DNA from 3 places in the Marinobacter sp. PE14 genome. Region 3 is predicted to be linked to each of the others. Evidence: predicted binding sites of a transcription regulator. Region 3 holds the regulator's gene; each other region holds the start of a gene.
The links. The regulator FliA, encoded in region 3, starts transcription of late flagellar genes. The targets are predictions, from matches to a motif close to CTAAAGTTTNNNNNNNNNNNGCCGNTAA.
Positions count from the first base shown of each region.

Region 1: the regulator FliA is predicted to act here: its motif matches at 2,055-2,082, upstream of flgM (flagellar biosynthesis anti-sigma factor FlgM).
Region 2: the regulator FliA is predicted to act here: its motif matches at 1,935-1,962, upstream of ACWJ62_RS13360 (methyl-accepting chemotaxis protein).

Region 1 covers NZ_JBQXNY010000004.1:327,601-330,872, forward strand. The annotation lists gene ACWJ62_RS15045 (peptidylprolyl isomerase) at 1-173, opposite strand, end outside; gene ACWJ62_RS15050 (pilus assembly protein PilB) at 401-1,150, shown strand; gene ACWJ62_RS15055 (flagella synthesis protein FlgN) at 1,189-1,659, opposite strand; gene flgM (flagellar biosynthesis anti-sigma factor FlgM) at 1,667-1,993, opposite strand; gene flgA (flagellar basal body P-ring formation chaperone FlgA) at 2,169-2,870, opposite strand; gene ACWJ62_RS15070 (chemotaxis protein CheV) at 3,059-3,272, shown strand, end outside.
Region 2 covers NZ_JBQXNY010000003.1:579,485-582,756, reverse strand. The annotation lists gene ACWJ62_RS13360 (methyl-accepting chemotaxis protein) at 1-1,901, opposite strand, end outside; gene ACWJ62_RS13355 (SDR family oxidoreductase) at 2,058-3,272, opposite strand, start outside.
Region 3 covers NZ_JBQXNY010000001.1:907,687-910,958, forward strand. The annotation lists gene flhF (flagellar biosynthesis protein FlhF) at 1-740, shown strand, start outside; gene ACWJ62_RS04345 (MinD/ParA family protein) at 809-1,621, shown strand; gene ACWJ62_RS04350 (RNA polymerase sigma factor FliA) at 1,653-2,396, shown strand; gene cheY (chemotaxis response regulator CheY) at 2,559-2,942, shown strand; gene ACWJ62_RS04360 (protein phosphatase CheZ) at 2,963-3,272, shown strand, end outside.

The sequences.
Region 1 (3,272 bases), on a different contig from region 3:
ACATCCGGGCGAAGCTGAAGCTCGATAGCGCCTTCACTGGTCACCATGCGCACCTTTGGCAGCGGGTCACTGGCCGGCTGCTCATTGGCTTGCGCCTGCACCCCGGCAGTCGGCATGAGCAGGGTGAGTGCCATAAGCAATACGGGTGTCACAGTTTTCAGGGGTTTTACCATGTTTGTCATTTGCAGCCGTTCTCCGTGTTATTAGCAGGTGTATTTCCTGCGACAATTCGGCGAATTCTGTTATCAGGTGCCAGATCTTACCAGATGGTGATGGTAAAACGGGTACTGCATCCACGCACATTGTGGTGTGATCGGCTAACCTTGCCGATATCGGAAGTCATGGATCAAATTGGCCGGGCCGGGTTGTACGGTTTTCACTGTTTAAAAGGAGACACTGGGTGAGAATCCGTCAGGGATTTGAAGAAAAATCACGCCTCGGGCGACTGCTGATCAATCGTGGGTATCTGTCGGAAGGGCAGGTTGACGAAGGCCTGAGGCTTCAGCGTGAAACCGGACAGCGACTGGGTGAGGTATTCATCCAGGCGGGCTGGATCAGCGAAAAGGAGCTGCATCGTGTCCTGAAGCATCAGTCCCGCTATCGCAACGCTGCCGCCCTGGTAGCAGCGGTGACGCTCCCGTTCCAGCCCCTGGTAACCTTTGCTGCGACCAATTCGGCCGAGGCGTCACAGGCAACGCTGGAAGCCGGAGAACTGTATGAGAGAGGCAATCTTGCCCCCATGAGCGAAGCCGAGCTGGCGGCGGTTTCCGGTCAGGGCGATCCGACCCTGCTGCAGCGTATCGGTATTGTCAGCAGCATGGCGGAGAACCCCGCAGGCAACGGGGAGCAGGGGACCGAGGGATCCGCGGATGTAATTGAAGGTCTCAAGCTTTCCGTCAATATCTTCGTGCCGGTTCTGAACTTCCTGGATTCAGATCTCAGCATTTCCGGTGTGCACTATCGTGAAGGGGAGCCACGTTATCGGGTAAGAGAAGACGGGGCCCTGATGCTGGCGTTCCCTGAGCGCATCGAGGAAATCCGGATGGACAATATCCGGGTTACGGGAAGCCAGGGAGCTTCAATGGGCAACGTGAGCATTCACGACATCCGGTTTCATCCAGACTCCCAGATGACCATCTACACCCGATAAAGCGGAAAGCATGGCTCGACAGAGCCATGTATCCAGGCTCAGGCGCTGGCGAGCACCGTGCTGCTTGATACCGTGGTCTGCTGACCCTGGGCGCCGTACAGCTTTTGCTGGCCGGTGGCGCCCCGGAAAATATCGGTGAGTCTCGACAAACGCTTTTGCAAGTGGCTGATAACACGACCATTGGTCTGGTTCAGCGTTTGACAGGCTCGAAGCTTCTGGTCCGCTTCCTGCCAGAGCTCGAAGAGATCCGAGAATCCGGCGCTGCGGATAAAGCGGGAAGGCTCGCCACTTTCGGGGCGATACCCCATCTGTACAAGTGTCCGGATTTTCTGTTTGGCGCGTTCGCGAACGGCACCGAGGAGATCGTTCTTCTCTCTGGTCAGGGCGTCCAGCTGGCGGAGGTCGGAATTCGCAAGGCAGGTCTTTTCTTTGCCGAGAACGTCAGCCAGTGTTTCAAGCTGGCTGATATCCTGGGAAAGAAGAGTCTTCAAATCATCAATTGCGGCCATGGTCTACTCACCCGAAAATGCTTTCATCCATCTCAAGCATTTTCTGGGCCAGCTTCTCGGCGTCAATCTTGTACGTGCCATTTTCGAGGGCGGAACGGATCTGCTCGATGCGGTCGTCATCCATTTCCGGATAATCGCCCAGCTTTTGTTCGAGCTGCTTCAGATTCTTGGCCTGATTGCTCAGGCTGACGTTCTCACCACGGGCCCCCTGGGCCTGTGTCTTTGCCTGTTCGTTGGATGCCGGCTGGGTATTCTGTGTGCCGGAGCTTTTGTCGGCCGTAGTTCTCTGGGTGTTGACCTGGCCGGGGCCAATTCCATTTAAGTCAACTGACATATCTGTACCTGCTTGCCTGTCGCGCCACGAGAGTGTGGCGCTTACTCGAGTTTATGTCTTCTTAACGGCGGCGCCGCGAAAACCTTTAGTAGTTTTAGCACTTTTTTTCATCTGCTTTTACGACCGGTTTTGCGGCATCCACTTGCCGCTCCGGCAAGCCTCTGCCGCACTCGGCTCACATCGGAATTTCCACGTGGCCCGGTGCGACAACGTTGGCTCTGATCGTGCGGGATGAGCGCAGATTCTCAACCAGAACCTGTTCGCCAACGCTGGCGCTAGCCAGGGCCTTGCCCCGGGAACGTACTGAAAATCCGCCGGTTTTGGCCGTGATGATAACATGATCGCCGCGTTCGACCGCATTCGGGGCCGAAAGCATGTCTGGTGTAACGAGCGAGCCCGCGTTCACTGCGCGCCGCACTTCCATGCCAATCGCCTGTTTCGAATCCGTAATCACGCCACGCCTGGATGAATTGATTTCAACGGACTGCTTTGAGAGTAGCCCTTCGGTTATTCGCTCTCCACGCGTGAGTGGCCTGGCTGCCACCAGGGCTGGCCCATGGATAGAGACTGAAGCGGTGACAAACATTCGCCATGGGCGGGCTCCTTCGCAGGATACGAGCATCGACGGGCTGGTGCTTTTCCATGGGTCACCGCTGAACTCTACACTCAAAGGCTTTTCGCACTCGGCGAGGGCAAGGCGGCTGTCGATGGAACCGGGTTCGAAGGAAACGGTATAGCCATGTTCGGCCTGTTCAGTCGCGAAGCTGTCCAGAAACGCCAGGGTCGCTCTCTGAATCTGTTCGGCCGTCGTTCCCGCGAGGAGCGGCGTGCTCAGGCCAGACATTAGCAGTAGTAGGGCGAAATTGGTGATGCGCATACGTATCAGTTTGTCCTATGCTGTCAACAACAGGGCAGAAAAGCCCGAATCAGGCTAAGGATTCGGTAAAAGTGGCCGTTAAATGGGCTGACCCGCCCCTGATATGACGGGTTTCCGTCGATCAGGCTATTATTCAGTGAACAGCAAGATATATGCCGTTGTAATTCCGGCAAGCCAGGAGAATCAAAATGGCAGGGGTTTTGGACAGTGTTAACCAGCGCACTCAGATGGTCGGAAAGAACCGCCTTGAGCTGCTTCTTTTCCGTCTCAGAGGGCGTCAGATCTACGGGATCAACGTGTTCAAGGTGAAAGAGGTTCTGCAATGTCCGAAGCTGTTCTCCTTGCCGAACAGCCGGCCGGTCGTTCGAGGCGTCGCTCATAGCCGGGGTGAGACCATCCCCA
Region 2 (3,272 bases), on a different contig from region 3:
CTTATCTCCTCGGTCGCCTTCTGGCTATTCTGGGCCAGGCTACGCACCTCATCCGCAACCACCGCGAAGCCTCGGCCCTGTTCACCGGCCCGGGCAGCTTCAATGGCGGCATTCAGAGCCAGCAAGTTAGTCTGGTCGGCGATGGACTTTATCGAATCAAGAACCCTGGTGATGGATTCCATATTCTTTCGCAAGTCCTCTATGCCGGCCTCTGCTTCCTCCAGTTCCCTCGCCATAGCACTGGTGTCAGCAGCGGAGGATTCCACCTCCGTGGCGCTGCGGCTGACCGCCTCATCCGTGCGCCGGGCACCGGCTGCCGATTCCGAGGTATTCTGGGACACCTCGCTGATGGCGGAGGACATTTCTTCAATGGCCGACGCCACCTGCTCAGTCTGCTCTGCCTGCTGGTTCACATTGTCCAGAGTCTGCGAGATAGTGCCGGACAACTGTTCAGATGCACTGGCCTGGCGCTGGGACGCTTCTTCAACCTTGAAGATCACTTCTTTCAGGTCCGACACCATCTTGAGCATGGAGCCATATACGCCCGTGGCCCTGTCACTGTCGGACGAATCAATGACCAGGTTACCCGCAGCCACCTGTTCCGCCAGTGCCTGCAATTCGGCCGGGTCTTTGCCGAGGGGTTTCATGACCCGCGCCGCGGTCCAGACTGCCACGGCCACCACAGCCAAGATCACAATAGCAATGGCTATCGCCGCCAGAGTCCACATTTCACGCACCGGCGCCAAGGCCTCGTCTTCGCTGATCTCCGCCACCAGCGCCCAGTTCAGCCCGCCTACGGTAACTGGCCTGTGGGCGGAAAACACTGGCTCGCCACGGTAGGACGTAACCACGCCTTCACCGGAATTTCCGGCCAGGGCCTCATCCACCGATGTCGAACTAATGCGTCCATTCTCCGGGTCGGCAAAGGAAGCGACAACACTGCGGTTTTCCGGATCCAGGTAGGAGTCTGACCGCATCAGGTTATCCGGCCCCACCAGATAGGCATCCCCGGTTTCGCCCATGCCATCTCGTTCCATCATGATGTTGTTCAGGCTGTCGATGGGGAACTGGAAGGCCAGCACGGCCAGCCGCTCATCTTTTTCGGAATATATGGGGGTTGCCACAAATCCGGCGGGCGCACCGTAGGACGGTACATACCGAGTAAAATCAACAAAAGTCGGAGCAGTATCCTGTCCGTCAGACATCGCCTGACGATAAGCTTCCGCCAGGCCAGAATCCGCGTAGGGACCGTCTTTCAGGGAGGTAGCAAAATCCACCTCTTTGGCTACGGAATAGATAACATGGCCTGTATCGGCATCAATCAGATAAATATCGTAGTAGCCGAACGCCTCCTGAAACTCCTTGAAGGAGGTATGCCACTGTTTGTGAAGCGTGTTATAAAACTGCGCGATATGAACGTCAGCCGATACCAATTCGTCTTTCTGCCCCACAGGATTCGGGTTGTCCACGATGTAACCCATCTGCAGAGCCAGGCTGTTTTTGCTGAGGGATGCAACGAAGTCCGAGGCTGAACGTCCGTTAGCACCACCATTTTGCTGCAAGGGTGGCAAAAAATTCTGCTGATAATAAGCCTCGACGTTGTCTCGTAAGGTCGATTGCTCCGCTTTTACCAGTTTTTCATAATTTTGAAATGCCAAACCAAACCCCTGGGCCGCAGTTCGGGTCCCGCGATTATTGGCCATGGCTTTCAGCTGCCGGGCAATAGTGCTGAGATAATCTTCTACACTATGCTGCTTATTGGTAGCCGCAATAGAGAGTTGTTGCAACGCCTGTTCCGTCAGGCTCTGTCGGGCAATTTCGGCGTTAAAAAACGAGATGGCAATGACGGGAAGCAGGCCAACCAGCAGCAAAGTCAGCAAAAGACGTTTTTTCAGAGTCATCAATGGCCTCATTTAGTATTGTTCTTACGCTAACCATCGGCCATCGGCACGTTTACTTTAGCCTAGAAAAACTCATAAAAGAGGCGAATCTCGTTCAATCAATAAATATGGGAGGGGGAGTAACTCCCCCTCCCACCAGCTTCAGGGGCTACTGCGTTACCAGTAGATGCCCCGCATGATGGCGGCGAAAGCTACCTGCTCGCTGGACACCTTCGGCTTCTCCCCGGAACGGCTACCGGCGGCGGACGGTGAATCCGGGAACATCCGGTAACCGGTGTTCATGACAATCTCGGCCATCTTGGGCGCCAGGGCATGAAGCACCTGAGCAAAGATACCCAAACGGGTAGCGATTCGCTTCGGCCGGTAGACGATGGCATCAGCAACCATGGTCGCAGCCTCGTCTGGCGTCAGCGTCGGAACAGAATCGTAGATCTTGGTTGGCGCAATCATCGGTGTTTTCACCAGCGGCATGTTAATGGTGGTGAAAGTGACATTGCGGTCCGACCATTCCGAAGCGGCGCAGCGGCTGAAGGCATCCAATGCGGACTTGGAGGCCACGTAAGCCGAGAATCGGGGCGCATTGGTCAACACGCCGATGGACGAGATGTTGACGACGTGACCGCGGCGGTTCTCCAGCATCTTGGGCGCAAAGCCCATGATCAGACGAACGGAACCAAAATAGTTCAGCTGCATGGTGCGCTCGAAATCGTGGAAGCGATCGAACGACAGATCCAGTGAGCGGCGAATCGAGCGCCCAGCGTTGTTGACCAGCACATCGACCTGGCCATGGTTATCCAGCACGGTCTTCACGAACTCGTCGCAGGCCTCCATATCGGAAAAATCGCAGGGATAGGCATGCACGCTTGCGCCCCGGGACTCCAGCTCCGCGGTTACTTCTTTCAGGCGCTCGAGCTTGCGGGCGCCGATCACAAGGATCGCGCCGGCGTCTGCCAGTTTCTGGGCGGTTGCTAGGCCAATACCAGACGTAGCACCGGTCACCACGCAGACGCGACCTTCAACCGTGCCCTTGAGCGTGCGGTCCTTGAAGAGGTCGGGATCCAGATTGCGCTCCCAGTAGTCCCAGATCACCGGCGCGTAGTCCGGCAGGCGGGGCACTTCAATGCCGGTGCCTTTAAGAACGCGTTCGGTTTCGCGGGCGTCAAAACGGGTCGGGTAATTGATGAACGACATCACGGACGGCGGAATGCCCATGTCATCAAGAATTGCCGACGTCAGACGCTTCACCGGTGGCAGGTTCTTCAAACTCTGGCGAATGAATGGCGGAATAAAGCCGAACATGCGGGAATCGATCCGCATCCCCATCCGGGGTGCGTGACCCGCCTCGCTGAAGATGTTGAGAATTTCGCCAAC
Region 3 (3,272 bases):
CCCGTCGTCACAAGGCGGGGCGACTGGAAGACGGTTGGAAACAGTCCCTCAAAATGCTGTGTACGGGCGTCCGGACCTCTCGCATGGAGTGGCTGGATGAGGGCGGCGCCTACGCGTTGGTGGGTCCGACAGGCTCCGGGAAAACCACCACCATCGGCAAGCTCGCCGCTCGCTACGTGCTCAAGCATGGCTCCGATTCCGTGGCCCTGGTTACCACCGACCGCTATCGGGTGGCGGCGCACGAGCAGTTATTTGTGTTCGGTCGCATTCTGAATGTGCCGGTTCGGGTCGTGGATGAGAGCCACAGTCTGGACGATATTCTGGACGAGCTGTCAGACCGTCATCTGGTGCTGATTGATACCGCCGGACTGACCAGTGCGGACAAAGGCTATCAGGAACAGCTGGCCGAACTGGCTCGCAGCCATCACAATATCAAGACCCATCTGGTTGTCTCGGCAACCAGTCAGCCTCGCATCATGAAATCCGTCTGGCATTGCTATAAGATGGCAAATCTTGCGGGCTGTGTGATGACCAAAATCGACGAGGCCCTGACGCTGGGCGAGTCTCTCGGGTTTGTGATGGAAACCGGTCTGCCGGTAGCCTATTACACAGACGGGCAGAAGATTCCTGAAGACCTGCACCACGCAGAAGCCGTTCCGCTGGTGCGGCTGGCCGTGGATCGGCTGAAAACACTCCAGCAACAGCAAGCGGTCGCAGAGGGCCTGAAAGAGCACGCCTGAGACCGGACAGATTGACAGCAGGCGTCGGAGAAACAGCCGGCGAAACGTGGCGAGAGACCAAAAACAGTATGAGCAGAGCACATCCGGTACAGGTGATAGCAGTTTCCGGCGGAAAGGGTGGTGTCGGCAAGAGTAACGTGTCGGTTAACCTCGGAATTGCCCTGGCGCAGAAAGGCCGGAGAGTGGTGCTGCTCGACGCCGACCTTGGGCTGGCCAATATCGATGTATTGTTGGGCATTACCGCCAACCGTAACCTCCAGGATGTTCTGGCAGGCGACTGTGATCTCAAGGACGTTCTGGTGAATGGTCCCGGCGGCATCAAGATTGTCCCAGCCTCTTCCGGTACCCAGAGAATGACCCAGCTTAGCCCCATGGAGCATGCCGGGTTGATTAACGCGTTTAGTGAGCTTGGGGACCAGATTGATGTTTTGATTGTGGATACCGCTGCCGGTATCTCCGAATCGGTTGTCAGTTTTCTCAGGGCATCCCAGGAGTTGTTGCTGGTGGTGTGTGACGAGCCCACGTCCATTACCGACTGTTACGCCCTGATCAAGCTCATGAACCGCGAGTACGGTACGAATCGGTTCCGCATTCTTGCCAATCAGGTCCGGAATGAGCAGGAAGGCCGGCATCTGTTTGAAAAACTGACCCGGGTCACCGAGCGCTTCCTCGATGTGGCACTACAATACGTTGGAATAGTCCCCTACGATGAGGCTGTGAAGAAAGCCGTTCAGCGACAGCGTGCGGTGCTGGATGCCTATCCCAGGGCGAAAGCTTCACTGGCCATCAAGGCGCTGGCGGACAAGGTAGATAGCTGGCCGTTGCCGTCCTCTCCCCGCGGGCATCTGGAATTTTTTGTGGAGCGGCTCGTCGAAGTCTGAATCGGATCCAGTCAAACAAAAAACCGGATACATGACATTGGCGAAAAACCTCGGAATCTATAACCAGTCAAGTGCGCAGAAGCCGGCTCAGCTCATTGAGCAGCACGCGCCGCTGGTCAAGAAAATTGCCCTTCACCTGTTGGCCCGCCTGCCGGCGTCCGTCCAGCTTGAAGACCTGATGCAGGCCGGCATGATCGGTCTGCTCGAGGCCGCCCAGCGTTACAGCTCCACCAAAGGTGCTACCTTCGAGACTTACGCCGGTATCCGGATTCGCGGTGCCATGGTGGACGAAATCCGCAAGGGTGACTGGGTGCCACGCTCTGTGCATCGCAACGCCCGTCGCATTTCCCAGGCCATCAAGGCCGTTGAAGATCGACTCGGCCGAGAAGCCCAGGACCAGGAAGTGGCCGAAGAGTTGGGTATGGGGCTGGCCGAATATCACTCCTACCTTTCCGATTCCAACAGCGGTCGACTTTTTAGCCTCGACGAGCTCAATGAATCCGGAGAGCTGCCGATAGAACAAACAGAGACGCAGGATAATCCCCTAGAGGGATTGTCCTCCGATGCCTTCCGGCGCAGCCTCGCTGAGGCGATTGAAGACCTGCCGGAGCGGGAAAAGCTGGTGTTGAGCCTTTACTACCAGGAAGAACTGAACCTCAAGGAGATTGGTGCGGTGCTTGGGGTCAGTGAGAGCCGGGTAAGCCAGATTCACAGCCAGGCAGCCCTGCGCCTTCGAGGCCGGCTCTCGGATTGGCGCCAGGAATCGGACAGCTGACAGCGTTCAGTCTGTGTCGGCAACGAGGTAGTCTGTAGTTTTTGGTAACCGATGCTTTACAACCGAAGCAAAGGTCTGACAATAAGCGGTTAAAACAGCGGCCTGCTAGACTTTGAACGCAAAGGTCAAACGAATTCCGGGTGTTACTAACTGGAGGTCCCATTGGACAAAAACATGAAAATCCTCATTGTGGACGACTTCTCCACAATGCGACGGATCATCAAGAACCTGCTGCGTGATCTGGGCTTCACCAACACCGATGAAGCTGACGACGGCAACACAGCGCTGCCAATGCTTAAAAGCGGCAAATACGATTTTCTGGTGACCGACTGGAACATGCCGGGCATGTCAGGCTTCGATCTTCTCAAGGCCGTTCGGGCGGACGAGAATCTGAAAACCCTGCCGGTATTGATGGTAACCGCTGAGGCCAAGCGCGACCAGATCGTTGCCGCTGCCCAGGCGGGCGTGAACGGTTATGTGGTCAAGCCGTTCACCGCTGCCGTGCTCAAGGAAAAGATTGAGAAAATCTTTGAAAGAATCCAGTAACCAGAGGTCGGATGGCTCTCATGAGCGATAGCAGAAAGAACCATCGGGGCCTTGAACCGGAGGTGACGGAAAAGCTCCAGCGGCAGGCAGCAGAACTGGCCGAGAGTGTTGATGCGGGTGATTATGCCAAAGCCATGACCCTGATCAATGAACTCAGCGAGGTCAGGGATCAGAGTCTGTATCGTGAGGTAGGGCGATTGACCCGGAGCCTGCACGAAGCAATCCGGAACTTCCAGATTGATCCCCGTAACGCCGAACAGCAGGAAGCACTGTCCATGATGACAGATGCCTCCGATCGTCTCGAATACGTTGTGCAGATGACGGGCGAGG